Regions from separate parts of the Micromonospora sp. NPDC047644 genome, predicted to be linked through region 3. Evidence: riboswitches for the same ligand, from Rfam matches in the RefSeq annotation. Region 3 holds a riboswitch; each other region holds the start of a gene.

Region 1 (7,257 bases), on a different contig from region 3:
GGCCGCCCTGCTGCCGGCACCGATCCTGCTCGTCGGCGGCGGCATCGCCCTCCTCAACACGATCAGGAAGTCGGCGTGACCAGCAGCAACGCAGAGGCCGCCGGCACCGGCGGGCATCCGACGAACGGGCTCAGCGACACCGTCCACCAACGCAACCGGCTCGGCATCCTCACCATCGCGGCGGAGGCCGAGCGGGTGGAGGTCGCCTACCTGCGCGACGCCCTCGAACTCACCGCCGGCAACCTCTCCCGCCACCTCGCCGTGCTGGAGGAGGCCGACCTGATCCAGATCGAACGGGGCTACCACGGACGCCGGCCCAAGACCTGGATCAGGATCACCGAGCAGGGGCAGGCCGCGCTGGCGGCCGAGATCAGCGCGCTGCGGGAACTCCTGCGACGCCATCAGGAGTTCCGGGCCTCCAACTGAGCGCAGTGGTGGGACTGCCCCAGGGGCCAGGTCTGCTCACGGCGTCGCGCGGCGGAGGCCGGCGAGAACGAGGGTGATGACGCCGTCCGCGTCGGTTCGGTAGGTCGGGTGGTCGTAGGCCGCGCAGATGCCGTGGAGGGTCATCATGACGGCGCCGGCTCCCACGTCGTCGCGGATGGCGCCGGTCCTGACGGCGGCGGCCAAGAGGTCGTTGATCACCTGGCCCAGGGCTTGGGCACCCTCTGCCAGCGCGCCCGATTGGGTGGCCATGAGCGTGGCGAGTGTGCGGGCGAGGCCCTCGTGGCGGTGCAGGTGATCCACGAAGCCGCGCAGGAATGATTCCAGCGCCTCGTCGGCGGGGAGGGTGGCCTGCAGCTCGCGGGCGCGGTCGCACATCGCGGTGAGTTCTTCGCGGTAGACCGCCTCGGCCAGGGCTTCCCGGGTGGGGAAGTGACGGTAGAGCGTGCCGGTGCCCACGCCAGCGAGTTTGGCGAAGTCGTCGAAGCGCAGGTTGAAGCAGCCGCTGGCGAAGAGTTCGCGGGCCTTGGCGATCAGGGCGTCCCGGTTTCGGCGCGCGTCGGCGCGCAGTGGCTTGGCATCGGTCACGTGGGGCTCCAGGTTGACAAGTGGAGACTGTCTCCATATTTTGAGAACCGGAGACGGTCTCCGATTATAGGGTACGAGGTGCCGCGTGAAGATCTTGATGTTCGGCCGGGGCGTCATCGGCGCGATCTACGGGTGGGCCCTGGAACAGGCCGGGCACCACGTCGAGTTCTACGTCCGGCCGGGGCGGGCGGCAGCGTACGGCGATGCGATTGATCTCGACCTGCTCGACGCACGGCGACGGCCGTGGGGCAAGCGCGTCGCCGAGAGGTGGCCCGTGCGCTACCGCGAGTCGCTGGAGCCGGACCATGACTTCGATCTGATCGTGCTGAGCGTGCAGCACTACGGCTTCGCGGAGGCCGCGGCCTTCCTGGGGCCGCGCGTGGGCAGAGCCACTGTGCTCGTCTTCAACAACCTCTGGGTCGAGCCGATGACCGCGATCGAACACCTTCCCGCGGATCAGGTGGCCTGGGGCTTTCCCGGTGCCGGCGGCGGCTTCGGCGACGACGGCGTGCTGCGTGGGGCCCTGCTGCCCGTGGTCTTCTTCGGCACTCTCGACCGGCCGCCGACCGAGCGCGAGCGGGCCGTACGCCAGGTGTTTCGCGAGGCGGGGTTCAGGCTCCGGGAGACCTCCGACTTCCGTGGCTGGCTGTCGATCCACTTCGTTCAGAACGCGGGCCTGCACACACAGAGCCTGAAGCAAGGCTCGTTGTCCAAGCTGACGCGCGGCAACGTACGCGAAGCGATCCTCGCCACCCGCGAACTCCTGCGGCTCGTCGAGGCTCGCGGCGTTGATCTGCGGCGGCACCGCGGCGAGCTACGTCCTTTCACCGCGCCCGTCTGGCTGGCAGCACCGGTGATGGCCTGGCTGTTCAGGCACTTCCCGCCGATGCGCCTGGTCATGGAAGCCCACGCCAACCCCGAGGAACTGCGCGCGGTCTGCCGCGACACCCTGGCGGAGGCGCGCAGGCTGGGCGTCGGGGTGCCCCGACTGGAGGCGGCCGAGCCCTACTTCGCTGCCGAGGGAACAGCCCAGGCGCCCACGCGCTCGTGCTGAAACGCCTCAGGCGTGCGCCTACAGAGCCGCCGAAATGAGATGCGTACGGACCGACACAGCTGTTGGATCTCGACATGAAGCATGAGCTTGTTCGTCCCCGAAAGGCGCGCCCGGGAGACCACCTCGCGGTCCTCTCACCGTCCTTCGCCGCCGCCGGCGCCTACCCGGTGATCCACGAGCAGGCCATGCGACGGCTTGCCGACCTGACCGGCCTCGTACCTGTCGAATACCCCACCACCCGCCAGGTGGGTGCGACCGCGGCAGCGCGCGCGGCGGACATCAACGCCGCCTTCGCGGATCCCCGGGTACGCGGCATACTCGCCGTCATCGGCGGCGAGGACCAGATCACCGTCATCCCCCACCTGGACGCCGACCTGGCCCGTGCCGACCCGAAGCCGTTCCTCGGCACCAGCGACAACACCAATCTGCACCACTGGCTCTGGGGCCTCGGCATCGCCAGCTTCTACGGCGGATCATCCCAGGTGCACCTCGGCCCCGGGCCTGCCGTCGACGACGTCCACGTCAGGTCGCTGCGAGCGGCGTTGCTCACCGGGGAACGGCTGGAGATCACCGACCCGGGCGAGTCCGAGGACATCGGCGTCGACTGGGCAGATCCGCAGGCGTTGAAGTCATTCGGAGAGCGCGAACCGACGGAGCCGTGGAGCTGGCACGGGCCGGCCCGAGCGGTCACCGGCCGCACCTGGGGTGGCTGCCTGGAAGTCATCCAGTGGATCCTGACGGCGGGGCGCTTCCCGTTTTCCCCGGAGGTCCTGCACGGCGGGGTGCTGATCATCGAGACGTCGGAGGAGCTTCTCCCCGCCCGCGAGGTCGGCTGGATCGTCCGCTCACTGGGTGAGCGCGGTCTCCTCAGCGCCGTCGACGCGGTCCTGGTCGCCCGCCCGCCGGTCTCCGACCACACCCGTCGACCTGCGGCAGCGGATCGGGCGCGACTTCGCGAGCAGCAGCGCGACACGGTCGTCGATGTGGTGACCCGCTACAACCCCGAGGCGGTCGTCTGCGTCGGCGTGCCGTTCGGCCACACCAAACCACAATGGATCCTTCCGCATGGCGGCCTGGTGACCGTCGACGGCGGAAAGCGTCGGATCTTCGCCGACTACCGGTAGCGGCCGTTCGGAAGCGCAGCGGTGCCGGTCTGGAAGCGTCAGGGCCGTGGCGGGCACCGCACGCGCAAGAAGCGATCGGAACGAATGAAGGCCCAGGTCGGGAACATGTCCTGACCTGGGCCTTCATGGTGGAGCGGGTGACGGGAATCGAACCCGCACTGTCAGCTTGGGAAGCTGATGTTCTGCCATTGAACTACACCCGCAAGCGGCACCACTGTACCCGAGTCGTTGAGCCTCTGCACCCAGGCACCCCCGGTGACCGCAGGTGTCCGCATGCCGTGCCACCCGGGGGTCGGCCGGGGTGATCCACTCGGATTCCTGGAAGTCGGGGCATCCGGAGCGCCGGGATACCGCAGTTTCGCCGAAGTCGAGTGGATCATGCGGGAGTGGCGGCGCGCGCCAAGTGTGGCGTGGCGGGCGGGCGGTGGCGGGCGGGCGGGCGGGCGGGCGGGCGGTGGCGGGCGGGCGGTGGCGGGCGTACGCATCGGTGCCGGCTCCGTCGTGGCGGAGCCGGCACCGATGATCTTCCGGTCGGGTGGTCAGGCTGCCGTGCACTGCACGTCACGGCTGAGGAGGGTCGGGCGCGTCTGCGGGACGGCGAGGGGCGCTGCCACCGCCGACTGGGCGTTTGGGTCGAGCCAGACCCGAACGGCCGGCCGACTCGGCCCGAGGCCCGGGATGCCCGTGATGTGCTGCTCGCGGCGGGTGAGCATGGCCACGTCGACGGTGAACTCGAAGAGCCGCCAGTCGACCTGCGGCTCGGCCCGCGCGCTCTGCGCCAGCTGCGTCACCAGGATCGGATCGGTCACCGGGCGGGCGTGACCCGCCACGTACGCCTCGTCGTCGCTCTCCTCCGCCGGGAACGAGTGCAGCGCGTAACGGCCGTCGCGTTCGAGGTCACGGCGCTTGGGCGAGTCGATGATGAAGCAGAACAACCCCTCGGCGGTGATGACCGGGGAGACCGGATGGACGCGGGGCCCGCCGTCGGCACGGACCGTGGCCAGATAGCCGAAGCCCGGCCCGTACTGCTGGAGGAGAACGCGGATCCCGTCGGCGAGTCGGGGCTCGTCGGCGGCGAATTCGGACCAGGAAGCCATGTGGGCATTCTATCGAACAAATGTACGAGCAGCGACCTCGACGCGCTGGTCACCGGCACCGAATCTGGCCGCCCCCGGGAAGGCTATGGTTGTCCGATGCTGCTCTCCGACCGCGACCTGGTCTCCGAGATCAAGGCCGGCACGCTGGGCCTGGAGCCGTTCGAGCCCACCCTGGTCCAACCCTCCAGCATCGACGTCCGACTCGACCGGCTGTTCCGGGTCTTCAACAACCACCTCTACACCCACATCGATCCGGCCATGCAGCAGGACGACCTGACCTCGGTGGTCGAGGTCCCCGACGGCGAGCCGTTCGTGCTGCACCCGGGGGAGTTCGTGCTCGCCTCGACGCTGGAGGTCATCTCGCTGGGTGACCAACTCGCCGGCCGACTGGAGGGCAAGAGTTCACTGGGCCGGCTCGGGCTGCTCACGCACTCCACCGCCGGCTTCATCGACCCGGGCTTCTCCGGTCACGTGACGCTGGAACTCTCAAACGTGGCGAACCTGCCGATCACCCTGTGGCCGGGCATGAAGATCGGGCAGCTCTGCATCTTCCGGCTCTCCTCGCCGGCCGAGCACCCGTACGGCTCGGTGGTCTACGGCTCGCGCTACCAGGGCCAGCGGGGGCCGACGCCCAGCCGTGCCTGGCAGCACTGGCGCACCTGGCCCACCCGCTAGAACCTGAACGACGAGGGCCCGCCGCGAGGAGATCGCGACGGGCCCTTCGGTCACCCTGGGTCAGCCTGGACGGCCGTAGCTGTGGATCGGGCCGTCGTCGACCTTCTTCATCTTGACCGGTTGGCCGGCCTGCGAGGCGTGCACCACCCAGCCGCCGCCGACGTACATGCCGACGTGGTGGATGTCGCTGTAGTAGAAGACCAGATCGCCGGGGCGCAGGTCACCCTTGCTGACGTTCTTCGTGACCCGGCTCTGCGCGGCGGCGTTGTGCGGCAGCGACACGCCGGCCTTGGCCCAGGCGGCGAGCATCAGCCCGGAGCAGTCGTACGAGTTCGGACCCTCGGCACCCCAGACGTAGGGCTTGCCGATCTGGGCGCAGGCGAACTTGACCGCAGTGCCCGCGCCGCCGCCGGGGTAGCTGCCCGGGCAGGGCGCCGGGCGCAGCGGCCCGCCCCCGCCGTTGCCGTACACCTTGAGGCGCAGCTTCTGCAGGCGGTCGATCTCGTCGTTGATCTGCTTCTTCTTCGCCGCCAGCTGGGCTTCCGTGCGGGTCAGCTGAGCCACCATCTCGTCCAGTGGCGCCTTCTGCGCGGCCAGTTGGTCGCGCAGGTCGGCCACCTGGCGGACGTCCTTCTGCTGGTTGTGCGCGAAGCGGTCGAGCATTTCGAGCTGGCCGACCACCTCGCTGGGCGACCGGCTGCCCAGCACCGCGTTGACAGTCAGGACGTTCTCGCCCTTGTAGGCGCGTACGGCAAGGGCGCTGACCTTGTCCATCGCGGCGTCGACCTGGCGCTCGAGCGGAGTGATCCGGGCGGCCAGCGCGTCTGCCTGCTTGCGCTTCGCGGCGAGGTCGATGCGGGTGGCGTTGTGCCGTTCGATGATCGGTTCGAGCTTGTTCCAGTCGGCGTCGATCTGGCGCTCGATCTCTGCGACCGAGGGGTCGGCGTGGGCCGCCGTGGCACTGCCGGTCAGAACGACGGCGAGGCCGGCCAGCGCGGCGAGTGCGGTGGTGAAGCGGGACCAGCGTGGGCGCGGCACGATCGACGCCGGGCCGGCTGATGCCGGCCGCTCGGACGACGGCCGCGGGGCATGGAGTGCCACCGGGGTTCCGTACTCCTTCTTCCTGACCGCCTACCGGGTTAGCTGACGGGTTCGGGCGGGAAGTCGGCGCCCTACCGCAGTGGCTGCGGATTCACCCCGAGGGACGTGGGTCCCCGGTTCGCTCGGAAACGACTCGGCGGTGTCGGTCCGTTACCGCCCGGGGTGGGCGGAGCTGCTGTCGAGCCGACAAATGACCAGAGTAGAGACGCCCGTTACCGATCCGCAACCCGTGCGGCCGTGACACTCCGTACGGAATGGACGAGGCCACCGACCGTGTGTGAAGAATTCTTTCCGTACGCTTCGATAGATGGAAAGGTATTGACGTGAGCTCCCGGACGGCGCGATGGTGACCTGACCTCACTCCGCGAGAATCTAGGGGGTTCGATGCACCATCCAACCCTGTCGACCGGCTGGCGCACGCTGCTCGCCGCCATCGTGGTCGCCGCCGTGACCACGGTGCCACTCTCCGTCGGCCCGGCCGCCGCCACGCCCAGCACCGACCGCCAACAGCAGTACGCCGCCGCGGCCACCGAGTACGGCGTACCGACCGTCGTGCTGCTCGGCGTCTCCTACCTAGAGTCCCGGTGGGACACCAACGCCGGCACACCGAGCACCAGCGGCGGCTACGGTCCGATGCACCTGACCGACGTGCGGCACGTGGCCGCCCTACCCGGACGCGGTCACCACGACGCCGGTGCCGAGGACCCACGCGGCGACGGCTCCCGCCCCGCCCGGATGCCCGCACCGCGGCCGGTCGAGACGCCCGCCCCGTCCACCGCCGCGTTGCAGACCGTCGACGCCGCCGCCGCGCTGACCGGTGCCGCCCCCGAGGCACTGCGCACCGACGCGGGCCTCAACATCCGGGGTGGGGCCGCGCTGCTGAGCGCGTACCAGCGGGATCTGGGCGCGCCGGTCGGAGCGGACACCGACCCGGCGGCCTGGTACGGCGCGGTGGCCCGCTACTCGGGCGCGGACAGCGCCGACGCCGCGGCGGCCTTCGCCGACGAGGTCTTCACCACCATCGGCGCGGGCGAAGCCCGGGTGACCGACGATGGCCACCGGATCACCCTGCCGGCCCGCGCGGTGCGGCCCGAACGTTCCTGGCTGGACCGGCTGGGCCTGCGCCGGCTGGCCCGCCCGGACGGGGTGGAGTGCCCCCGCACCATCTCCTGCG
Region 2 (7,257 bases), on a different contig from region 3:
GGGCGGCTTTGTGGGCCCGGATCCGCGAATTGCTCATCCCGAGGGGTGGCGACCGAGGCCGTCGGAGGAATACTCTCGGTCGCGGCCCGCGTACTGATGAGGCGCCCGGGGGACGGGCGGGTGGAGGTGCTCGCGTGAGCCTGTCGATCGTGCAGTCGGTTCTGTCCGGTGGTGTCGTGGAGATCGCCCCACGGGGTGAGATCGACGTCGACACAGCGTACGAGGTGCGCGAAGCGATCGCGGAGGTGCTGGCCAAGAGCCGCCCGCTGCGCATCGAACTCAACATGAGGTTGGTCACCTTCATCGACTCGGTCGGCATCAGCGCCATGGTTGCCGGCTTCCAGACAGCCGAGGTCAGCGACGTCAAGCTGGTGGTGACCCAGCCCAGCCGGTTCGTGCACCGGCAGCTCTGGGTGACCGGCCTGCTCGGCCTCTTCGGTGCCCCGGAGCCCTACTTCGCCGGCGCTGCCACCCCCGAGGTGCTGCCCGGCGCCTGAGCGCGCCGGGTCCCCCCGTCAGGGCTGCTCGTCCAGGCCGGTCAGGTCGATGTCGGTCGCCTCGATGACCGCTCGGATGGCCGTCACCGACGCGTACCCGGCGGCCAGCAACGCCACGTCCGTGCCCGGCTGTGCGGCCTGCCCCGGCTCCTCCAGCGAGGTACGGACGAACCCGTGCCCGGATTCGGCCACCGTCATCTGCACCTGACCGAAGCTGGCCAGGGTGCCGCGCCGCACCCCACGCAGCTGCCCGTGCGGCAGGTCGGGGGTGTTCACGTTGAGCACGCTCTCCGGGGGCGCGGAGGTCAGGCGGGGGAGCAGGTCCAGGGCTACCCGCGCGGCGGTGCCCCAGTGCCGCTCGGCGTCGCGTACCCGGGCTGCGGCGTCCACCGCCGCGCCACCGCTCGCGGCCGTCGCCTCGCCGGCGGAGAGCACGTCCAGGGAGACCGCCATCGCCCGGCAGCCGTTGCTGGCGGCGGTGAACGCCGCACCCACGGTCCCGGAGTGCAGCACCGCCCGGCCGGCGTTGGCGCCCCGGTTGACGCCGGAGAGCACCACCGACGGCGGTGGCCCGAACGCCCCGTGCAGGGCGATCAGCGTGATGAAACCCGGGGACCCGGCGACCCCGTACGCCGGCACCCCCGCCAGGTCCGGCAGCGGGTGATCGTTCACGACCACCCGCCCGTCGCGCTCCATGGCGCTCATCGCGGCGCTGGTGCCGCTCGCCTCCTCCATCGGCGCGGCCACGACCACGTCCAGGCCCCGCTGCCGGGCTGCCCAGGCCAGCGCCTGGATGCCCGGCGCGGCGACCCCGTCGTCGTTGGTGATCAGCACCCGCAGGGTCATCGTTCGACCACCCGGCCGGCCAACTCGTCCGGGGTGGTCCGCTCCTGTTGCCGGCTGTCCGCCGGCACCAGCCGGACGCGGTCCACCAGGCCGGTGATCGAGTCCAGCCGCCCGGTGCCCAGGCCGTGCCGGGTCACGTTCAGCGCGCCAGCGGCGGCACCGGTGCGGATGGCGGTTCGAATGTCTCCGCCTTGGGCCACCACGGCGGCCACTCCGGCCGTCATCGAGTCGCCCGCGCCGCGTGGGTCGGCGGCCTCCAGCCGGGGCATCTCGACCTGGAACAGCTCCCCGTCGATGAGCGCCAACGCCGGCTGGTCGGCGCGACTCACCACCACCGTCTCGGCGCCGCCCGCGTGCAACTCGTACATGGTCCGGGTCAGCTCGTCGGTGTCGTCACTACGGGCGCGGCCGTCGCGGATCAACTCCTCGTGACTGACCTTGAGGAAGAACACCCCGCTCTCCAGCACCGAAGCGAGGTGATCGCCGGAGAGGTCGACCACCACCCGAGAACCGTTCGCGCCGAGGTCGGCGGCGAAGCGTCGGTACAGATCGGCTGGCACGAGCCACGGTTCGTTCGGCCCACTGAGGATGCTCACCGAGGCCCGCAGGCCCTCGCCGAGGGCGAGGTTGTACAGCTCGTCGATCTCGTGCCGGCTCAGCGGCTGCCCAGGCACGTCGGCGATCTCCCGCCGGGAGCCGTCGCGGCGATCGTGCACGTACCCGCCGCTGCCGGAGTCACGGACCACCACCTTGAGGTCCACGCCCTCGCTGACCAGCAGCGGCTCCAGCACCTGGCCGATCTCACCGCCGAGGGCGGCGCAGAGCACCACCTCGACTCCGAGGGAGAGCACCATCCGCGCCTGCCACACGCCCTGCCCACCCGGGTGCAGGTGCAGCTCGGGATGGTCGTTGGGCTGGTCCACCATCACCGTCAGCTGTGGGGTGGGCGCGAAGACCATCACGTGCCCACTCATCGGTCGTCGCCGTTCACGCTGGCCGCCTTCCGGCACCTTCGGGAGATTTCGCACTAACCGACCTTAATGGCGTAGGTAGTGGCAGGTTGTCGCATCGGCTCGGTCCGGCGCGGCGCTGCGGGTTCGTGGGGCGTTGCCAGCAAGACATCGGTACGGGACGATCGGGCGACCAACGACGGCGGGAGACGGTGTGCGCAGCAGCGATACCTTCAGCTACACCGTCCAGGCCCGGTGCTCACCCGCCGAGGCGGCAGCCTTGCTCAGCGACCTGACCCGACAGGGCGAGCTGCACCCGCTGATCGTCCGGGTCCGCCGGGTGCCGCCGCGGCCCGGCGCCCAGGCCAGCTACACGATCAACGACCGGTTGGCGGCCGGGCCGCTGCGCTTCCGGACCACCTACCACGCCGACGTACTGATCAATGAGGCCGACGAGATCGTCATGGTGGCCCGCCAGTGGCCGGCCACCACCGTGCGAAACCACACCCGACTACGCGCCGAGCCGGACGGTCTGACCCGCATCGACGTCGAGATCACTCTGACCGCGCCGACGCCCCTGTTCCGCTACGCGTTCCGCCAGGCCCAGGCCGCGCACCTCGCCCTCGCCACCCGGCTGGGCGCCGCCCTGGACCGCACCAACAACGCCCCACCCCCCTGACCCACCCCGCTACCGCCCCCGACGCGCCCCTGGCACCCCCCGGCGCGCCGGCGACGCCCCCCGGTGCCCGGCGCCCCCGCTGCCCGGCGTGCCCGTCGACGCCCCTGCCGCGCCGATCAGCGCCCCGGCACGCAGGCGGCGCCCCCGCTGCCGCCCCCGGTGCCCGGCGCGCCCGGGTGCGCGGCGCCCCCGGTGCCCGGCGGCCCGGGTGCGCGGCGCCCCCGGTGCCCGGCGCGCCCGTCGACGCCCCTGCCGCGTCGATCTTGCAGTTTCGGCTGTCGATATCAGTGGGGATGGGCCCTTATGTCGGTGCAGGAAGTGCAAGATCGCGAGGGCGCTGAGCGCTGGGCGCGGGACGTGCGGGCGCGCGGGCGCGCGGGGGCGCGGGGGCGCGGGGCGCTGCGTGCGGGACGGGCGGGCGCGCGGAGGTGCGGAGGTGCGGAGGTGCGGTGGTGCGGGGCGCGCGGTGGTGCGGTGGTGCGGGGCGCGCGGTGGTGCGGGGCGCGCGGTGGTGCGGGGCGTGCGGGTGTGCGGGACGCTCGGGGCGTGCGGGGCCTTGGGTGTCTCAGATCTTGGTTGGGGCGCTGGTGCGGGTCGGGCGGGTGGTGGAGCGTCGGCCCCACGGCTTGTAGGTGGACAGCACTGTCGCAATGATCATCAGGCTGGTCGACACCGCCGGCGCGATGACCAGGTCGGCGCGATCGCGGGCGGGCAGGGCGGCGCCGACCGCCCCGGCGTGACGCAGGTTCGGGGTGAGCAGGAACAGCACCAGCCCGACCATCACCGTGGTGAGCACGAGCTTGACCAGCACCCAGCGGTGGCGCAGCAGACCCCATGGGGTGAGCAGCGAACTGGCGACTCCGATCAGCCAGACCAGGACGCTCAGCGGCGCGAACAGCACCGTGCCGACGAGGGCAGTGACCGGGTAGACCACCGCCGGGTCGGCGCCCCGCTGTACGGCGATGCCGAGGGTGAGCAGCACCAGGTCGGCGCCGAGCCAGCCGAGCGACGTGACGAGGTGCAGGGTGAGCAGCGCCTTGCGGGTGGTGGGTCGGATCCGAGGCATACCGCGATGCTGCCCGCCGGCCACCGCCGGGTCGTCCGACGAGCGACGACATCAGGGGTACGCCCGCTGACGTAGCCCGGCCCCGGAGATACGCGATGCCTGTGAGCCAGCCGGCGGCTCACAGGCATCACGACGCGCGGGTCAGTAGACCGACAGGTGTACGTGGTTGGTGTGGTCGGTCGACGGGGTGCCGTGCGCCCCGCTGTACGACTTCCACCCGCTGCTGGGCAGCCAGATCTGCCTGTACCAGATCACGTAGAGCACGGCGAGCCGGTCCGCGTTGCGGATGAAGTACGCGGCCAGGTTGTTGCCGTACGTCTTGTCGCCGCCGGTGGCGTTGCCGCCGAACCCGTTCTTCTGCGCCGCGAAGTCGCAGGCCCGGCCCTTCGGGTGTTCACCCGAGCCGCTGGGGCGGTGGCACGAGACGTACCGGGTGAATCCCGCGGCCTTGGCCTGGTTGAGCGCGTGCAGGGTGCGCGGGGTGATGCAGCCGTTGGCGGGCGTGGGGTCGTTGACGCTGCACGACTCGGAGGGCCAGGAGCCGTCGGAGTTGCGCGGTGCGGCCTTCGCGTTGGCGTTGGAGGTGCCCCGGTTGGAGCCGCCGTCCGCGGTGGTCTGCGGCTTGGGGGTGGTGGCCACGGTCAGGGCCCGTTCGGCCTGATCCTTGCGCTTGGCCATCACCGCGACCTGCTTGCGTTGTTCGTTGATCTCGCCGTCCAGGGCGATCCGGGTGCGGTTGGCCTTGTCCTTGCTGTCGAGCAGGTCGCGTAGCACCCGGTCCTCGTTGGCCGCCACCGCGTCCAGCGCGGCTGCCCGGTCCATGAAGCCTTCGGGGGTGCTGCTGTTGAGCAGCGCCGACATCGCACCGAGCCGGCCGGTGCGATAGGCGACCTCGGCGATCTCGCCGACCTTGCCGTTGCGCTGGTCGATCTCGACCTCGATGGTCTTCAACTGGGTGCCGAGCTGCTTCTGCCGCTGCACCGAGGTGTCCAGGGCGCGCTTCGCGTCCAGGTAGCCCTTGCTGGCAGCTTCAAGCTGGGCCCGCAACGCCGGGGTGCCGCCCTCCTCGTCGGAGTCGGGTGCGGCGGCCCGCAGGCCGGTCGGGGGAGCGGCCGAGGCGGTGCCGGCCGGGAGCGCGACGCCGAGGGCGAACATCGCGACGATCAGGGCCGCCAGTCGGGCGGCGGGTGGTCGTGCTGGTGCCACTGCGCATGTCCTTCCGTCAGCCGCCGACCGGGTTAGCTGACGGGTTCGGGACGGAAGATCCCTACCGCTGACGCGGATGCACCCCAGGAACGTGGTTCCCCGGTTCGCCCGGTTGGGCGATTAGGCGGCGACCGCCACCGGCGCCGGGAGGCGCCTTCTGGTGGAGGCCGGGACCGAGCCTACCGGTGCGGGTGGGACCGCTGCAGCCAATGTGACGGACGGTGCGTGCGTCACCACGGAAAACTGCGAACCGGTCACCATTCGATGGAGCCGCAGGCCCCGGAGGCGGCGCCGGGCTCGATCTGCAACGTCGCGTGCTCGATGCGGAAGTCGTCGTGCAGGGCCGTGCGTGCCGCGGTGAGCACCGCGCCGACCTCCGCGCCCGGTGCCATGGTCAGGTGGGCGGAGGCCACCTCCATGCCCGAGGTGAGCGTCCAGACGTGCAGGTCGTGCACCTCGACGACCCCGGGGACGGCGGCGAGCCGGTCGTGCACGGCGGTCACCTGGAGGTGCTCCGGGGCGGCCTGCACCAGGATGCGGATGGCGGCGCGGGCCAGCCGCCAGGTGCGCGGCAGGATGAACACGCCGATGGCGACCGCGACCAGGGGGTCGGCCCACCACCAGTCGGTGACGGTGATCAGCAGCGCCGCGCCGATGACGCCGACCGAGCCGAGCAGGTCACCGAGCACTTCCAGGTAGGCGCCCTGGAGGTTGATGCTCTCCCGGGCCCCGGCTCGCAGCAGCGCGAAGGCGGCGATGTTCGCCAGCAGGCCGAGTACGGCAACCGCGAGCATCGGGCCGGCGATGACCTGGTGCGGGTCACCGAAGCGGCGGATCGCCTCGATCACCACGTAGATCGCGACGCCGGAGAGCAGGACGGCGTTGGCCAGCGCGGCGAGCACCTCGAGCCGGTAGAGCCCGAAGGTGCGCTGCGGGTCACCGGTGGCCCGTCGGGTCGCCGTGATGGCGGCGAGCGCCATCCCGATGCCGAGCACGTCGGTGAACATGTGCCCGGCGTCGGAGAGCAGGGCGAGCGAGCCGGTGTGCAGTGCGACCACCGCTTCGACCACCATCAGGGTGGCCAGCAACCCGAACGCCGCCCAGAGGCGACCCCGGTGCTGGTGTGCGGCATTGGCGACGGACCCATGGTGGTGGTCATGCCCTGCGCCCACGAGAACCACCTTCCGCCGCTGGTCGGGACCCGGTCAAATGTATGCTCACATCGCTATGTGTGCAAGTGTACGGGTGGAGCGTTCCGCCGGTGGCAGTCCGCACACGTCAGCCGTTCGGGTCGATGGTGGTGAGCCGCTGGGTGGCCCGGGAGAGCGCCACGTACAGGGTGCGTACCCCGGCGCCCGGATCGGCCCGGATCTCGCTCGGGGCGACCAGCACGACCCCGTCGTACTCCATGCCCTTGGCTTCCAGGCTGGTGACCACCTGCAACCTGGGCGCGCCGAGAGCGCCCAGCCAACCGGCCACCTCGTCGCGGCGGGGGACCGGCGTGATCACACCGACCGTGCCCTCCACCTCGGCCAGCAGGCCGGCGGCGGCCTCCACTGTCGCGGTCTCCAACCCCGTCGCGGGCACCACCAGCTCCACCGGCTCGACCCCGGTGGAGCGGACGGCGGTCGGCAGCGGCAGGTCCGGGTAGAGCCGCCGGATCTCTGCCGCCGCCACCGCGAAGATCTCCGCCGAGTTGCGGTAGTTGGTGGTGAGCGTGAAGTCGTGTCGCTTGCGCCGGCCCAGCGCCTGGTCGCGGGCCCGGGTCAGCTCCTCCGGATCGCCGGTCCACGCGGTCTGCGCGGGGTCGCCCACCACGGTCCAGGAGGCCAGCCGGCCCCGCCGACCGATCATCCGCCACTGCATCGGCGAGACGTCCTGCGCCTCGTCCACCACCACGTGCGCGTAGTCCCGGTAGTCCGCCGGGCGTTCCCGGGCCGCCGCGCGGGCGGCCCGTTGCCGTTCACCGAGGGTGCTCAGCTCACGGACGCCGCCGGCGAGCTGGAACGGGTC
Region 3 (7,257 bases):
GGTCAGGCCACGCTCGCGGGCCCGTTCGAAGATCGGGGCGTGCCACTCGTACGGGGTGTGCGCGCGTTCGTAGAGGCGGTACAGGTTCTCCCCGCCCCACAGCTCGTGCCCGCCGGAGATCCGAAACGCCGGGGTGTCGACGTCGATGGTGATGGTGTCCGGCCGGTACGTCTGGAGCTTGAGCGCGTGGGCTCCGCTCGCTGCCACCGCGTCGACGATGGCCAGCGCCCGGTTCAGATCGCCGTTGTGGTTGCCGGACATCTCGGCGACCACGAACGGCCGCTCCCCGGCACCGACCGCGTGCGGTCCGATCTTGATTGTCGCTGTCATTCCGACCTCTGCTCACATCTGCCCGCACCGGGGTGCGGTGGTGCTGTCGTCATCCACCCGGCGGGCGGACGACCTGGAAAATCAGGGCGCCGGGAGTCGCCCCGGCTCCCGGCGTGCTCAGTGGTGGGGACGATCACGGCCGCCGGCCGACGGCCAGCGCGTCGCGCCGCTCCGGCGCGAGCCCACCGTCGCGCGTCGACCCCGCGCTCGCCCCTCGCCCCGGGTCCTCGTCGGCGGCGAGCGGACCGCCCTCGGCACCGCCCTCCGGGCCGGATCGACGCAGGCGGCCGGCGACCCGGTGGGCCTGGCGCAGCGCCGAGTACGCCAGCCAGTCGCCCCGCCCGACGAGGCGGTGCTTGAGCCCGCTGACCCCCGCAGGCAGCGGGTAGCCGCCGCTGGGCAGGTAGCGACGGTAGTGCGCGGCGGCCCGGTGGAAGAAGTCGCGGCGCAGGTGTGGGTGCAGCCGACCGTCGTTGCCCACCACCACCAGGTAGTGGCTGATCATCAGCTCGAACAGCTCGGCCTGCAACCGCTCGTCCGGGTGCTTGCGGTCGACCCAGTCCATCAGCCGCTCGTACTGGGCGAAGGCGTCGAAATGCCGGCTGCTGCGGGTGGAGGTGATCGCGCCCTGGCGGCCCTGGCGGTACAGGTAGCAGACCCGGTCCAGCACGGAGATCTTCTCGGCCCCGATCAGCAGGGGGTGGCTGAACGGGATGTCCTCGTACCAGCCGGGGAAGAACCGCAGCTCCAGCTCGTCCATGAAGTCCCGGCGGACCACCTTGTTCCAGGCGGTGTGCTGCACCCGCAGCAGTTGCGGCTGGTCGGCCAACCGGGTCACGCCGGTGATCCCGCGCAGCAGCGGGCTGCTCGCGTCGACCTCGCGCCGGCCGTCCTCGTGCACCCGCAGGTGGTCGAGCATCAGCACGTCGGGCTGGTGCTGGCGCAGCCGGTCCAGCACCGCCGCGATCGTGCCCGGTGGCAACCAGTCGTCGCTGTCGACGAACCAGACGTACCGGCCGGTGGCCACGTCGAGCCCGGCGTTGCGGGCCAGCCCCAGACCCACGTTGCTGCCCAGGTGCACGACCCGTACGCCGTCGCGGCTGACCGCGTACGAGCGGAGCATGTCGCCGCAGCCGTCCGGGGAGGCGTCGTCGACGGCGATCAGCTCGACCGCGTCCGACTCGCTCGCCGGAATGTCGGCCCGGATCGACTCGAGGCACTGGTACAGGTACGCCTCGACGCCGTACACGGGCACGACGATGCTCAGCAGCGGTGCGTGCGTCGGCTCATTGACCACGTCCGCCACCTTCGACGACCCGGGTGGCCGGCCCCGGAACCTGACGTTGCCGCCGATGGTGAACTCTCTGAACTCCCGCCCAGCGGAAGGTTAACGCCGAGCCGCTGGGCGGTTCCCGAGCCGGGGGGACGCGGGTCCATGCGGCGGGTGGGATGCGTCCGGTTCACCCGGTAGTGACCCGGTAGGGTGCCTCGGTGCGGCCCTGCCGGGTCGTCGTGGGCGTCGCCGTCGCGCCGTCCGACGCCGCGCCGAGGAGGCTACGACAGTGCTGGTGACCCTGCCGACCGCCGGGATCCCGGCATGACGAGCGTCGCCGCGACGTCGGCCGCCCGGCCCGCACCGTCCCCGCCCCGGCTGCCCTCGCTGACCGGGCTGCGGTGGATCGCCGCTCTGCTGGTCTTCGGCTTCCATGCCGGCACCATGCGGATCATCGCCGAGCCGGACTACAAGGCCGTCATCGACGCGCTGTTCACCCTCGGTCTCTCCGGGGTGCAGTTCTTCTTCATCCTCAGCGGTTTCGTGCTGGTCTGGTCGGCCCGCGAGGGCGACTCCCGGCGGACCTTCTGGCGGCGACGGATCGCCAAGATCTACCCGAACCACCTGGTGCTCTTCGTGGCGACGCTGGTGGTCGCCGGGTGGTTCGCCGACCCGGTCCTGCCGGCGGCGGCGGTGGAGAACCTGCTGCTGTTGCAGGCGTGGGACCCTCGGCCGGGCTGGTTCTACAGCATCAACACCGTCAGCTGGTCGCTGTCCTGCGAGTTCTTCTTCTACCTCTGCCTGCCGCTGGTGCTGCCGTTGCTGCGCCGGGCCCGACCGAAGCTGCTCTGGGCGCTGATCGCGGCGATGCCGCTGCTGATCCTCGCGCTCTGGCCGGCGCAGCAGCTGGTGCCGGAGGAGAGCCGGTGGTGGTTCACCCAGGTCTTCCCGCTGACCCGGTCGCTGGAGTTCTGGCTGGGCGCGGCGGCGGCCGAGTTGATGCGTCGGGGTCTGTGGCGTGGCCCCGGGCTGACCTGGGCCAGCGTCATCTTCGTGGTCACCTGGGTGACGGCCGCCCAGTGGATCCGCGCCGAGCTGTGGACCACGCTGCTGGCGGTCGCGTACCTGTTGGTGATCGCCGCCGCCGCGGACGCGGACGTGCGCGGTCGGCGCTCGCCGTGGCGGTCCCGGCCGTTGGTCTGGCTCGGTGAGGTCTCGTTCGCCTTCTATCTGGTGCACGTGCTGGTGATGACGAGCGTGCTGCGGTGGAGCGGCACCTGGGGGGTCGGCTTCGGAGGCTGGCGTGGCCCGGCCGTGGTGCTCGGTTTCCTGGCGGCGAACCTGGTCCTCGCCGGGCTGCTGCACCGCTTCGTCGAAACCCCGATGATGCGCCGGCTCGCGCCGCGCCGCGCGGCCCGTCCGGCGCCCGTCCCCCGACAACGCGCGGCCGGCGACGACGACGCACGAGACCCCGCGAGCATCGCCCGCGGCGAGGTCGACAGACCCGCCGACGAGGTCGGTCAGGCCAGCGGTCGATCGCCGTACGTCGACCTGCGCTGAGGGCGTCCAACCTGGTCAAAGGGGCCGGCGCGGCGTGATCCGACACGCCCGTGGTCGGTGCGCCCGGGTCGGCGCGAGGCGTAGCGTGGGGGCGTGCTTCCGGTCGCGTTCACCTGTCCGCTGTGGTGGGTGGCGCGCTGGGCGACGCGGGTGCTGACCAGCCTCGCCGTCGTCGCGGCCCTGGCGCTCGGCGCAGGCCCGGCCACGGCCGCCACGTCGACGCCCGGCCCGGGGCCAATGTCCAGCGTGGTGCCGACCACTGTCGCCGGCTCGTCGGCGGCCTTCTGCCGGCACGCCGCGCCATCGGGGCCGACCGTCACCACCGCCGGCCGTGCGCCGGGCGACGATGGTGCCGACGCCACCGGGTCGGGGGCTTCCGGCGCGGTCCGTCCGGCCCCCGCGCCGGCCGCCGAGGAGTCGGCCCCGACCTGGTCGGTCGACGCGCCGGTGGCGCTCCCCGGCGATCAGGGCACCATCGCGGCCGGCGTGCTGCCGGTCCGCGCGGCCGACTCTGCCCGGCTGCCCCTCGTCGACCTCGCCGGCGGTCGGGCTTCCCGGGCCCCACCCGGGCGCTGAGCCACCGGGACGACCGTCCCGCCGCCGCGCCCTGTCGACCCACCCGCTTCCTGACCCGCCGACCCGTGGCCCGCCGTGGCCCGCTGGTCGGCGCGGCTTTCCATCGCACTGCTCACTCTCCACGAGGTGCCGACCATGGAGACCGTCGTCTTCTACCAGTTCGTGACCGAGGTGCCGCGGGCCGCCGCCATCTGGTCGACGCTGTTCCTCCTGACCCTGGGCCTGCTCACCGTGCTGGCCGCCCGCCCCGAACGGGACCGGCCCACTGGCGAACCGCTGCCGGCCGGGCCCACTGCCCAGGAGCTGGCCGCGGCCGAGGCCGTCGACAGGCGCCGCTACGCCGAGGAGGTGGCCGTCGCCGCGGCCGGCGCGGCCACCACCGCCAGGCGGCGGCGCGCCGCCTGGCTGACCGCTCAGGAACAGCTGAATCGGGCCTGGACCGGGTACGACGAGGCGGACGCCGCCGCGCGTCGCTTCGCTGGCGCCGGAGCGCTGCCCACCCCGCAGACCCCGCACACCCCCGCCGAGTACGCAGCCCGGGAACGTTATCTGCACCGGGCGGCGATGGCGGCGTACTGGCGGGGGGACCTGACCATGGCGCAGCTCGGCGACGTGTTCGGGCACCGGCGCGGCTGGGACCCCCGGCGACACCCGGTCGAGCAGGAGGTGCTGATCAGCAGGGTGATCCGGGATGCGCGGCTGGCCGACTACCAGGTGGCCGCCGACCGTGAGCGGGTCGCCTGGCGCGACGCGGAGTTGGCCGCCGAGTCGGCCCGTGCCCTCGCCGAGGAGGCGTACGCGGCGGCGGCCCGGCTCCGCCCGACCCTGGTGCCGGCGCGCCGCACGGTCGCCGGGGCGTTGCGTCCCGCCGTCGTGGCACTGTGGCGTCCGGCCCGGGTGGGTTGAGCCCAATCTGTTATGTGAGCCGGGTCACCCAGGTGTGAAATCGGACGTCCGGCACGATCGACGGCATTGTTGCCGCGATTGTGGTCGCGTTCTTTGCGGCCTGTCCGGTTGTCGCCCGTAGGCGTCGCCGTAACTGGTTGTCCCATCGAGTCACATCATCGGCAATTCGCGCAGAAATTGTGGCGCCGATTGGGGTTTACGCAGGTGAAGCTGGCTTGGCAGGGTGTTGAGACGCCAGTAGTGTCGTCCCGTCCGGTGCGGTAACCGATCGCAAGACGCGACGCCGCATCGACCCGCTCAATCGTGATCAACGAACCGGGGACCCACCAGTAAGTCCGGGGTGAATCCGCGAGCCACGGCCCGCGGTAGGGCGTCTTCCCGCCCGAATCCGTCAGCTAACCCGGTAGGCGGTGTCGGAAGGAGTCCCATCGTCGTGCAGCACCTTTCCACCCCTCGGTTGTTCCCTCGCCTCCACGGCGCGGCGGTGCACCCGCTCAACCGTCGCGTGACGGTGAGCTGACCCCCGGGTCATCGCCTTCCCCGCCCGGCCGATCCGGGCGTTCCCCTGAGCGGTTCACCATCCGCGGACCACGGTCCGCGCGCTGGCGCCTGCCCGGATACCGGTCCGGCCCCGGTGTGCCGCTCTCCCCCCGATCCGTGGAGGACCCCGTGAAGCACACCCTGCAGCGTCAGCTCCGCCGCCTCGCCACCGAGCGCCCGTACCAGATCGTCGCCGCCTCCGCCGCAGCCCTCGCGATCGCCACCACCACCGGCGCCCTGCTCACCACCGCCGACGACGCCCCGGCCGGCCAGCGCACCGCGACCACCGTCGCCGAGATGCGCAGCGACGTCGCCGCCTCCCGCGGCGAGGCTCGGGACGCGTCCCCCTCGGCCAGCGCCGCGCCGACCACGGCCGCCCCGGCCACCAGCGCCGCGTCGCCTGCCGCCAAGGCCAAGAGCAACCCCGACCTCACCCGTAAGCCGACGCCGCCGAAGCCCCCCGCGACGAAGGTGCTCGACTACGACTACGAGGCGCAGAACACCTATTACAACTGCGGCCCGGCGGCCACCCGGAACGCGCTCAGCGCCGCGGGCATCGACCGCACCCAGGAGGAGCTCGGCGCCGAACTGGGCACCACCGAGATGGGCACCAACTCGGCCGAGGACACCACCCGGGTGCTCAACGCCGAGGTGAAGGGCTCCCCGTACCGGACCCGGATGTTCCCCGGCGCGCCCAGCCCGGCCCAGATGGACCGGCTCCAGGCCGACGTGGTGAAGGCCGTCACCGACGGCCGGGGCGTGGTGGCCAACGTCGTCGGGGACGCCGTGGACACCGACGGCGGTTGGCACTCCTACGGCGGCGGGCACTACATCGCCGTCGTGGGCTACAAGGACAACGGTCGCACCGTACGGATCGCCGACTCGGCGAACCCGGCCGACCCGTCGTACTGGATCACCACGATCGACCTGGCCAACTGGATCACCAGCCGGGGCTACTCCGCCTGACCCGGGCACGCTGACCGCCGCGGGCGCCGTCTCCCACAAGGGGCCGGCGCCCGCGGCGTCTGGCCGCCCGGCCCGCCGTCGACGGCTCTCGTACCCGGCCGCGAACCGTGGGAGACTGCGGCCGTGGTGGATGAGACGGGTGGTCACACCGGCCGCGGGTCGGTCCTGCTGCTACTGCACGGCATGGGAACGACCGGGGACGTGTGGTTGCCCTGGGCCCCGTACCTCGAGCGGCACTGGCCCGGGCGGTGGCTGGCACCGGACCTCGCCGGCCACGGCTGGGCGCCGCCACTGCCGTCGTACTCCTTCGCGGGCTTGGCCCGGCAGGTCGCGCGGGCCCTCGCCCCCGACGACCGGCTGGTCGTCCTCGGGCACTCGCTGGGTGGGGTGGTCGGCCTGGCGCTGGCCGCCCGCGACGCCGGTGCGCCGGTGGACGCCGTGGTCGGGCTGGGCATCAAGGCACTCTGGTCGCCCACCGAGCTGACCCGCGCGGCCGAGGTCGCCGCCCGACCGGTGAGCTGGTTCGCCACCCGCACCGAGGCGGCTCGCCGCTACCTGCGCGTCGCCGGGCTCACCGGTCTGGTCGCGCCGGACCACCCGGTGGTGGAAGCCGGGTTGCGCCAGGTCGACGGCCGGTGGCGTCTCGCCATGGACCCGGCCGCCTTCGCCGTCGGCGAGCCCGACCTGGCCGCGCTGCTGGCCGCGACCGACGTGCCGGTGGTGCTGGCGCGCGGGGAGAACGACCCGATGGTCACCGACGAGCAGCTCAAGGAGTACGGGGTGCCGGTCGCCACGCTGCCCGGTCTCGGACACAACGCGCACGTGGAGGACCCGGCGGCGGTGCTGGCGCTGCTGGATCCGTACCGTTGAGGTGCGGTGAATATCGGTCGTGTGACCGCACCCCGCAACGTACGCTTCCGCGTCGATGCCTATCAGCGAATCGACACTGCTCGTCAGCGTGAGCCTCAATGTCGTCGACACCCGCCTCGACGACGCGGTGCGTCGCTGCCAACCACTCGCCGCGGCGCTTGACGCGCACAGCCTGAAAGCGGCTCGGACCGATCCCGACGGTGCCCGCGCGGGAGTGAACGTGGAGCTGATGCTCC
Region 4 (7,257 bases), on a different contig from region 3:
TCGCCGGGTGTGCCGTCCGGGTGCACGTGCAGGTAGGCGAGATCACCCCGCCGCAGTGCCACCAGGTGCCCGTACGCGCCCAGGTAGGGCTCCAGGTCGGTGACCGGCTGCCCGTCCCGGCTGACGGTCAGGGTCAGCGACGATGTCCGGCCGGGCTGCGGCGCACCGGTGAGGGTGACGGTGTAGCCGTCGACCGTGGTGCTGGTCGTCGGGGCGGGCAACGGCCGCTCGGTCAGCTCGCCGGGGACTGTCACGTCCACGCCCAGGGTCAGCGGCTCGCCCCCGGTCGGGGTGAAGTCGGCGAACGCCCGCCACTGCCCGGGGCCGGCCAGCGGGGTGTCGACCCGCCAGGTGCCGTCCGGGGCCAGCTCGGGGTGGACGTGGCGGAAGCCGGAGAGGTCCCGACGGGCGACGATCAGGTGCATCTGCTTGTCGTGCGCCACGTCGTACCGGGTGACCGGTCGGCCGTCCGGGCCGGCGATCCGGAAGGCGAACCCGCCGGCCGGGGCGTCCACCGGTTCGAGGGTGTAGCCACTGTCGGAGACGAGCAACCCGCCGGGCAGCCGATCGCCCGACCCGCCCCGCTCGCCCGCCGTCGGGGTGGTGGCGACCTCGTCGTGCCGGCTCTCGGCGACCGGGGCGGGGTCGACGACCCGGCCGACCCCGTAGGCGGCGCCGAAGACGGCCGCCAGGCCGACGGCGAACCCGGCCAGTTTCGTCACGGTACGCACGCCGGCCCGCCGATCACGCGTCGACGAGGTCGTAACCGGCCTCGTCGACGGCGGCCCGGACGACGGCGGTGTCCAGCGGCTGGTCGCTGCTGACGGTGACCCGGCCGGCGGCGAGGTCGACCTGCACGTCCCGCACACCCTCGATGGCACCGACCTCGGCGCTCACCGCGCTGACGCAGTGCCCGCAGGTCATGCCCTGCACCTGGTACGTCGTGTCGACCATTGGATCGTTCCCTTCGTGGTACCGGTACCCGGTGGGGGTATGTCAACAGAATCGACCGTACCATACCCCCTGGGGGTACGCTATCCTGGTCGGCATGACCGCACCCACCCCGATCCGCGGATACACCGCCAGCAAGGACCAGCTGCTCGCGCGGCTCCGCCGCGTCGAGGGGCAGGTCCGCGGCATCGAAAAGATGGTCGACGACGACCGGTACTGCATCGACGTGCTGACCCAGATCTCCGCCATCCAGGCCGCCCTCGACAAGGTGGCCCTCGGGCTGCTCGACGGGCACGCCCGGCACTGCCTGCACGAGGGTGCCGCCGAGGGTCGGGCCGACGAGATGGCCACCGAGATGATGGCGGCGGTCGGCCGGCTCATGAAGCGCGGCTGACCGCGCTCAGTCCGGCGCGGGATCGAGACGGACCCGGCGCAGCAACTGCGCGTTGAGCGCCACCACGATCGTCGACGCCGACATCAGCACCGCGGCCACCGCCGGGCTCAGCGCCACACCCGCCCAGGCCAGCGCCCCGGCGGCCAGCGGCAGCGCCACCACGTTGTAGCCGGCCGCCCAGGCCAGGTTCTGCCGCATCTTCCGGTACGACGCCCGCGACAGCCGGACCACGGCCTCCACCCCACGCGGGTCCGAGGATGCCAGCACCACCCCGGCGGACTCGATGGCCACATCGGTGCCCGCGCCGATCGCGATGCCCACGTCCGCCCGGGCCAGCGCCGGCGCGTCGTTCACCCCGTCACCGACCATCACCACCACCAACCCCCGCCGCTGGAGCTCGGCCACCCGATCGTCCTTCTCGGCCGGCAGCACCTCGGCGAAGACCTCGTCGACGCCGGGCCGGAAGCCGAGGTCGGCGGCGACCGCCTCGGCCACCGGCCGGGCGTCACCGGTGATCATGGCGATGGTCCGGACACCCTCGGCACGCAACTCGTCGACAGCGCGCCGGGCCTCCGGACGCACCTCGTCGGTCAGCGCGAACGCGCCGAGCACGGCGTCGGGCAGCCGCACCAGGTGCAACACCGCGGCACCCCGCGCCGACCACCGCCCGGTCGCGGCCTCCAGCTCCGCCGGGAGCGAAAGGCCCAGCTCACGCAGCAACGCCGGCCCGCCCACCGCGTACTCCGTACCGTCGATTGTCGCCTTCACACCGCGGCCCGGCAGCGACCGGAACCCGGCTGCCCGGGCCGGGCCGGCGCGGCCGGCCGCCGCCACTATCGCCCGGGCCAACGGATGTTCGCTCTCCGACTCGACACCGGCCGCGATCCGCAGCACCTCGTCGCGCTCGACGCCGGACGCCGTCGCCAGGTCGGTCACCCCGTGCTCGCCCCGGGTCAGCGTGCCGGTCTTGTCGAAGAGCACCGCGCCGACGGTCCGCATCCGCTCCAGGGCCAGCCGGTCCTTGACCAGGATCCCGGACCGCGCGGCGAGCGCGGTGGAGAGCGCGACGACCAGCGGGATGGCGAGACCCAGCGCGTGCGGGCAGGCGATCACCAGGACGGTGACCGCGCGGACCACCGCCTCGTCGGGCTGACCGAGCGCGGTCCAGACCAGCACGGTCAGCACGGCGGTGCCGGTGGCCAGGTAGAACAGCGCGGCGGCGAACCGGTCGGCCAACAGTTCGGCCCGTCCACCGGAGGCCTGGGCCTGGGCGACCATCCGCTGGATGCCGGCGAGCGCGGTCTGCTCACCCACCGCCTCGACGCGCACCCGGATAGCCGAGTCGGTGGCGACGGTGCCGGCCACCACCCGGTCGCCGGTCGACCGGGCGACCGGCCGCGACTCCCCGGTGATCATCGACTCGTCCAGCTCGGCGTCGCCCTCGACGACCCGGCCGTCCGCCGGCACCCGACCTCCCGGCCGGACCAGCACCACGTCGCCGATCCGCAGTCCGGTCACCGGCACGGCCTCGACCCGGCCCTCCGCCGTCACCCGTTCGGCCTCGTCCGGCAACAGCGCGGCCAGCGCCGCCAGCGCTCCCCGGGCCTGCCCGATGGCCTTCATCTCCTGCCAGTGCCCGAGCAGCATGATGGTGACCAGCGCGGCCAACTCCCACCAGAAGTCCAGGTCGAAGACGCCGACGCTGGTCGCCAGGGACGCGGCGTACGCGACGGTGATCGCCATCGCGACCAGCAGCATCATCCCGGGCGCCCGGTCCCGGACCTCCCGAACCGCACCGACCAGGAACGGCCAACCGCCCCACCAGAACACCACCGAGCCGAGCACCGGGCCCACCCAGGCCCGAGCGGGGACGACGTCCCCGCTCAGGCCCAGCCGACCCGACACGAGATGACTCGTCAGCACCACCGGGACGGTCAACACCAGGCACACCCAGAACCGACGGCGGAACATCGCCGGATCGTGCCCGGCGTGCTTGTCGTGCACGGGGCGCTCGTCGTGCCCGTGCTTGTCGTGCGGCACGGATCTGGTGGGTTGCGGGTGGCCGGGGTCCGGCGGTGGTGCAGCGGGCATGGCTCCAACATGCCGGCCCGGCGAGCGCCACGCGGCCGGATCGGCCACCCGACACCCGACACGACCCGCGACCCCCAGGTGGGCTGGCTAGCATCTCCCCGATGGCCCTCCGTATGCCGCTGCACAGTCGGGTACCAGCGCCGCTTCGACGTGGCGTCGCCCCCGGCCCAGCACTGACCGTCCGTGATCAAGGGGTCGTCAGGCAGCGATCCGCCCCGCCGTCCGCCGCGTTTCCGCCGAAACGGTGAACCGCCCGGCCCGCTGACCCGTACCCCGCACCGGATCGTTGGGAGTCCCACCTTGGCCGCCAACCACACACACTCCGCTCCGTCCGCCCCACCGAGGGTGCGACGGATCCTCGTCGTGACTGTGGTGCCCCTCTTCGTCGCCACCGTGCTGGCCGCGGCGCTGCTCTGGCCGCGCGGCGGATCGCCGCAGACCGATGGTGGCGCGGACGTGCCGCGCTACCCCGGCACCGTCACCCGGGTGGTGAGCGAGCCGTGCCCGCCGGTGCCGTCGGTCCCCGAGGGGACCCCGAGGGTCGGCGACGGGCGGTGCGGCACTGTCGACGTCCGGGTGGACGACGGGCCGACCGCCGGCCAGCAGGTACGGACTCCGGTGCCGGACGGGCCGGGCGCGCCCCGGGTCGAGGTCGGCGACGAGGTCGTCCTGGTCGAGCTGGCCGACCCGGTCGACCCCACCACCAGCAACTGGAACATCGCCGAGCACCAACGCGGCACCCCGATGGTGTGGCTGGCGGTGATCTTCGCGGCCGCGATCGTCGCGTTCGGTCGGTGGCGAGGTCTGGCCGCGCTCGCCGGGCTGGCCGCCAGCTTCGCCATCCTGCTCACCTTCGTGCTGCCGGGCATCAGCGCCGGCAGGTCGCCGCTGCTGGTGGCGGTGGTCGGCGCGGCTCTGATCATGTTCGTGGTGCTCTACCTGACCCACGGGGTCACCGCACAGACCTCGGTAGCGGTGCTCGGCACCCTGGGCAGCCTGGTTCTGACCGGCGTGCTCGCCACCATCGCCACGGCCGCGACCCATCTCACCGGCTTCGGCAGCGAGGACGCCACCACACTGTCGATGTTCCAGGGCGACGTGGACCTGCACGGTCTGCTGCTGGCCGGAATCATCATCGGGTCCCTCGGGGTGCTCGACGACGTGACGGTCACCCAGGCGGCCACCGTCACCGAACTGGCGAACGCCAACCCCGGGCTGACCCGGTTGCAGCTCTACCGCGCCGCCACCCGGGTCGGCCGCGCGCACATCGCCTCCACTGTCAACACCATCGTGCTGGCGTACGCGGGCGCGTCACTGCCCCTGCTGCTCCTGCTCACCGCCGACGCGCGGCCGATCGGGCAGATCCTGACCAGTGAGTTCCTGGCGCAGGAGATCGTCCGCAGCGCGGTCGCCACCCTCGGTCTGATCGCCGCCGTGCCGCTGACCACCGGGCTGGCCGCGGTGGTCACCGCCGCCGGGCGCACCGACACCTCAGCGTCCACCGACGCTCCCACGTCCCGACCCCAACCGGATCGCAGCGAGGCCCTGGCCGCACTCAGCTCCCCGCGAACGGCCGACTCCGACGAGCCGGACCGGACGCGGACCGCACCCCCACCCGAGGCCACCGACCGGTGGCCGAAGTCGAACAGGAGCACGGATACGGCATGGTGACACTCCTCAGCGTGACCAGATCGGGCATCCACCCTGAGAACCCCGTCATTGGTCACTCAACGCTATGGCGAAATGACGCTTTTGGTCGGCATCCAGGCGTAGCTCAGCCGGTCGACTCTCGGGTAACCTCGCTGCCGGTTACCGATGAAGGCGCGAAGCGGCGCCTGCGGTGCCACCGCCCAATCGCCAACCGGCGAGCCGGGGACCCAGGTACCTGGGGTGAATCCGCATCAGCGGTAGGGGCCGCTTCCGCCCCGAACCCGTCAGCTAACCCGGTCGGCGGTCGACGGAAGGGAACATTGTGACGGCACCCCTACGCCGCTGGTTGACCCCCGTGGTGGCCGTGATCGCCGCACTGACCGTGTTCGCCGGGCCGTTCCCGGCGCATGCCGCCCCGACGAACCCCACACCGTCCGGGCACGAGGAGGACGGCGAGCCCAAGCTGCTCAACGACGTCATCGAGCAGGCCAACCGTGACTACTCCGCCGCGAAGTCCAAGCTGGACAAATCCAAGAAGCGGCAGAGCGAGTTGGCGGCGGAGGTCAACCGGGCCAAGGCCGACCTGGACGCGTTGGCCCCGCAGGTCGGGCAGATCGCCGCCCAGGCGTACCGGACCGGCCGGATCGGCGCGGTCGCGATGCTGCTGGAGAGCGAAGCGCCCGACTCGTTCGTCCAGCGCGCCGGGATGCTCGACGAGATGAACATGGTCAACGAGAAGAAGCTCTCCGAGGTCAACGAGGTGAAGGCCCGCGCCGAGCAGGCCAAGTTGGCGCTCGACACCGAGGTCCGCGAGCAGCAGAAGCAGACCGCTCTGATGGCGAAGCGCAAGAGCGAGGCCGACAAGGCGCTCTCCCTCGTCGGCGGCAAGGGATTCACCGGCGGCCTGGTGGATGCCACCTCCAAGGTCGCGAAGATCGGCCCGGGTCGCACCGCCGACGGTGACTGGAAGTCCCAGTCGTGCAGCGAGAAGGACCCCACCACGTCCGGCTGCGTCACGCCGCGCACGCTGCACGCGTACAAGGAGGTCAAGGCGGCCGGCTTCAACCGGTTCGTCGGCTGTTACCGCCCCGGCGGGCCGTGGGAGCACCCGAAGGGCCGCGCCTGCGACTGGTCGCTACAGAAGAGCGGGTTCTCCCCGTGGCACAACAACGACACCCGCATGTATGGCAACAACGTCGCCGCGTTCCTCATCCGTAACGCCGACCGGCTCGGCATCTACTACGTGATCTGGAACCGGCAGATCTGGTTCCCGGCCACCGGCTGGAGTTCGTACAGCGGGCCGTCGAACCACACCGACCACGTGCACATGTCGCTGCTCTGACCCGCACGATTTCGTCGAGGGCCGTTCCGCGTGACGCGGAGCGGCCCTCGTCGCGTCAGACGATGGCGGGCGCGGCCGGGTCGGTCGAGGCCGGTGTCGTCGACGTCGCGAAGCCGGCCGGCACGGCGGCCACCGGACGTACCGCTCCGGCCGCCAGCCGGTAGGACACGCCCACCACCGCGCACCGTCCCCGCGCCACCTCCTCGGCCAGCACGGGCGACTGCGCGAGCAACGTCTCGACGGTCTGTGCGATGTGGATGTCGACGATGCCGTCGATGTCGTCCACGCCCTCGGCCTCGGCCCGGCCAAGGCTGGGCAGCACGGCGTCGACCACGGCCCGCAGATGGCCACTCGGCGCGGTACCGGTCGCGGCGGACTCCCGGGCGGCCTGCACCGCACCGCAGGAGTCGTGACCGAGCACCACCACCAGCGGGGTGCCGAGCACCGTCACCGCGTACTCCACGCTGCCGAGCACCTCGGGGCCGGCGGTGTGCCCGGCGGTGCGCACCACGAACAGGTCGCCCAGACCCCGGTCGAAGATGATCTCGGCAGCCAGCCGCGAGTCGGAGCAGCCGACGATCACCGCGAACGGCTGTTGCCCGTCGGCCACCGCGGCCCGGCGCCCGGCATCCTGGTTGGGGTGGCGTGGGGCGCCGTCGACGAAGCGCCGGTTGCCGGCGACCAGTTCGGCGTACGCCCGGGTCGGCTCGATCAGCGCGGTGGCCCGGTCGGTGGTCCGCTGCGGACCCGGCTGACCGCCGGAGCTTCCGGTATGACTCATCCCGCACCTCGTCTCGACGCATCTGACCTGGTCAAAGGGCTATCCGCC

What was found. Region 3 has a riboswitch for cyclic di-AMP ahead of AB0877_RS23920 (C39 family peptidase). Riboswitches for the same ligand answer to the same signal wherever they lie in the genome.
Region 1: it holds a riboswitch for cyclic di-AMP, as region 3 does, so the genes downstream of both, AB0877_RS17710 (NlpC/P60 family protein) here and AB0877_RS23920 (C39 family peptidase) in region 3, are expected to answer to the same signal.
Region 2: it holds a riboswitch for cyclic di-AMP, as region 3 does, so the genes downstream of both, AB0877_RS14260 (hypothetical protein) here and AB0877_RS23920 (C39 family peptidase) in region 3, are expected to answer to the same signal.
Region 4: it holds a riboswitch for cyclic di-AMP, as region 3 does, so the genes downstream of both, AB0877_RS01390 (hypothetical protein) here and AB0877_RS23920 (C39 family peptidase) in region 3, are expected to answer to the same signal.

Annotation. Positions count from the first base shown of each region.
Region 1 covers NZ_JBEYSY010000010.1:35,160-42,416, forward strand. The annotation lists gene AB0877_RS17670 (hypothetical protein) at 1-79, shown strand, start outside; gene AB0877_RS17675 (transcriptional regulator) at 76-426, shown strand; gene AB0877_RS17680 (TetR/AcrR family transcriptional regulator) at 463-1,032, opposite strand; gene AB0877_RS17685 (2-dehydropantoate 2-reductase N-terminal domain-containing protein) at 1,118-2,086, shown strand; gene AB0877_RS17690 (LD-carboxypeptidase) at 2,272-3,210, shown strand; tRNA gene AB0877_RS17695 (tRNA-Gly) at 3,340-3,413, opposite strand; gene AB0877_RS17700 (pyridoxamine 5'-phosphate oxidase family protein) at 3,750-4,307, opposite strand; gene dcd (dCTP deaminase) at 4,404-4,982, shown strand; gene AB0877_RS17710 (NlpC/P60 family protein) at 5,043-6,083, opposite strand; cyclic di-AMP (ydaO/yuaA leader) riboswitch at 6,097-6,232, opposite strand; gene AB0877_RS17715 (peptidoglycan recognition family protein) at 6,468-7,257, shown strand, end outside.
Region 2 covers NZ_JBEYSY010000007.1:307,916-315,172, reverse strand. The annotation lists gene AB0877_RS14285 (STAS domain-containing protein) at 135-497, shown strand; gene AB0877_RS14280 (5'/3'-nucleotidase SurE) at 516-1,343, opposite strand; gene AB0877_RS14275 (PfkB family carbohydrate kinase) at 1,340-2,317, opposite strand; gene AB0877_RS14270 (SRPBCC family protein) at 2,508-2,972, shown strand; gene AB0877_RS14265 (hypothetical protein) at 3,538-4,038, opposite strand; gene AB0877_RS14260 (hypothetical protein) at 4,180-5,193, opposite strand; cyclic di-AMP (ydaO/yuaA leader) riboswitch at 5,250-5,381, opposite strand; gene AB0877_RS14255 (cation diffusion facilitator family transporter) at 5,499-6,416, opposite strand; gene AB0877_RS14250 (AAA family ATPase) at 6,523-7,257, opposite strand, start outside.
Region 3 covers NZ_JBEYSY010000014.1:209,390-216,646, forward strand. The annotation lists gene pseI (pseudaminic acid synthase) at 1-330, opposite strand, end outside; gene AB0877_RS23900 (glycosyltransferase) at 464-1,627, opposite strand; gene AB0877_RS23905 (acyltransferase) at 1,928-3,163, shown strand; gene AB0877_RS23910 (hypothetical protein) at 3,257-3,739, shown strand; gene AB0877_RS23915 (hypothetical protein) at 3,875-4,645, shown strand; cyclic di-AMP (ydaO/yuaA leader) riboswitch at 4,930-5,070, shown strand; gene AB0877_RS23920 (C39 family peptidase) at 5,303-6,151, shown strand; gene AB0877_RS23925 (alpha/beta fold hydrolase) at 6,275-7,021, shown strand; gene AB0877_RS23930 (hypothetical protein) at 7,077-7,257, shown strand, end outside.
Region 4 covers NZ_JBEYSY010000001.1:294,101-301,357, forward strand. The annotation lists gene AB0877_RS01365 (hypothetical protein) at 1-731, opposite strand, end outside; gene AB0877_RS01370 (copper ion binding protein) at 745-954, opposite strand; gene AB0877_RS01375 (metal-sensitive transcriptional regulator) at 1,049-1,345, shown strand; gene AB0877_RS01380 (copper-translocating P-type ATPase) at 1,352-3,316, opposite strand; gene AB0877_RS01385 (YibE/F family protein) at 3,737-5,107, shown strand; cyclic di-AMP (ydaO/yuaA leader) riboswitch at 5,274-5,404, shown strand; gene AB0877_RS01390 (hypothetical protein) at 5,409-6,428, shown strand; gene AB0877_RS01395 (carbonic anhydrase) at 6,484-7,209, opposite strand.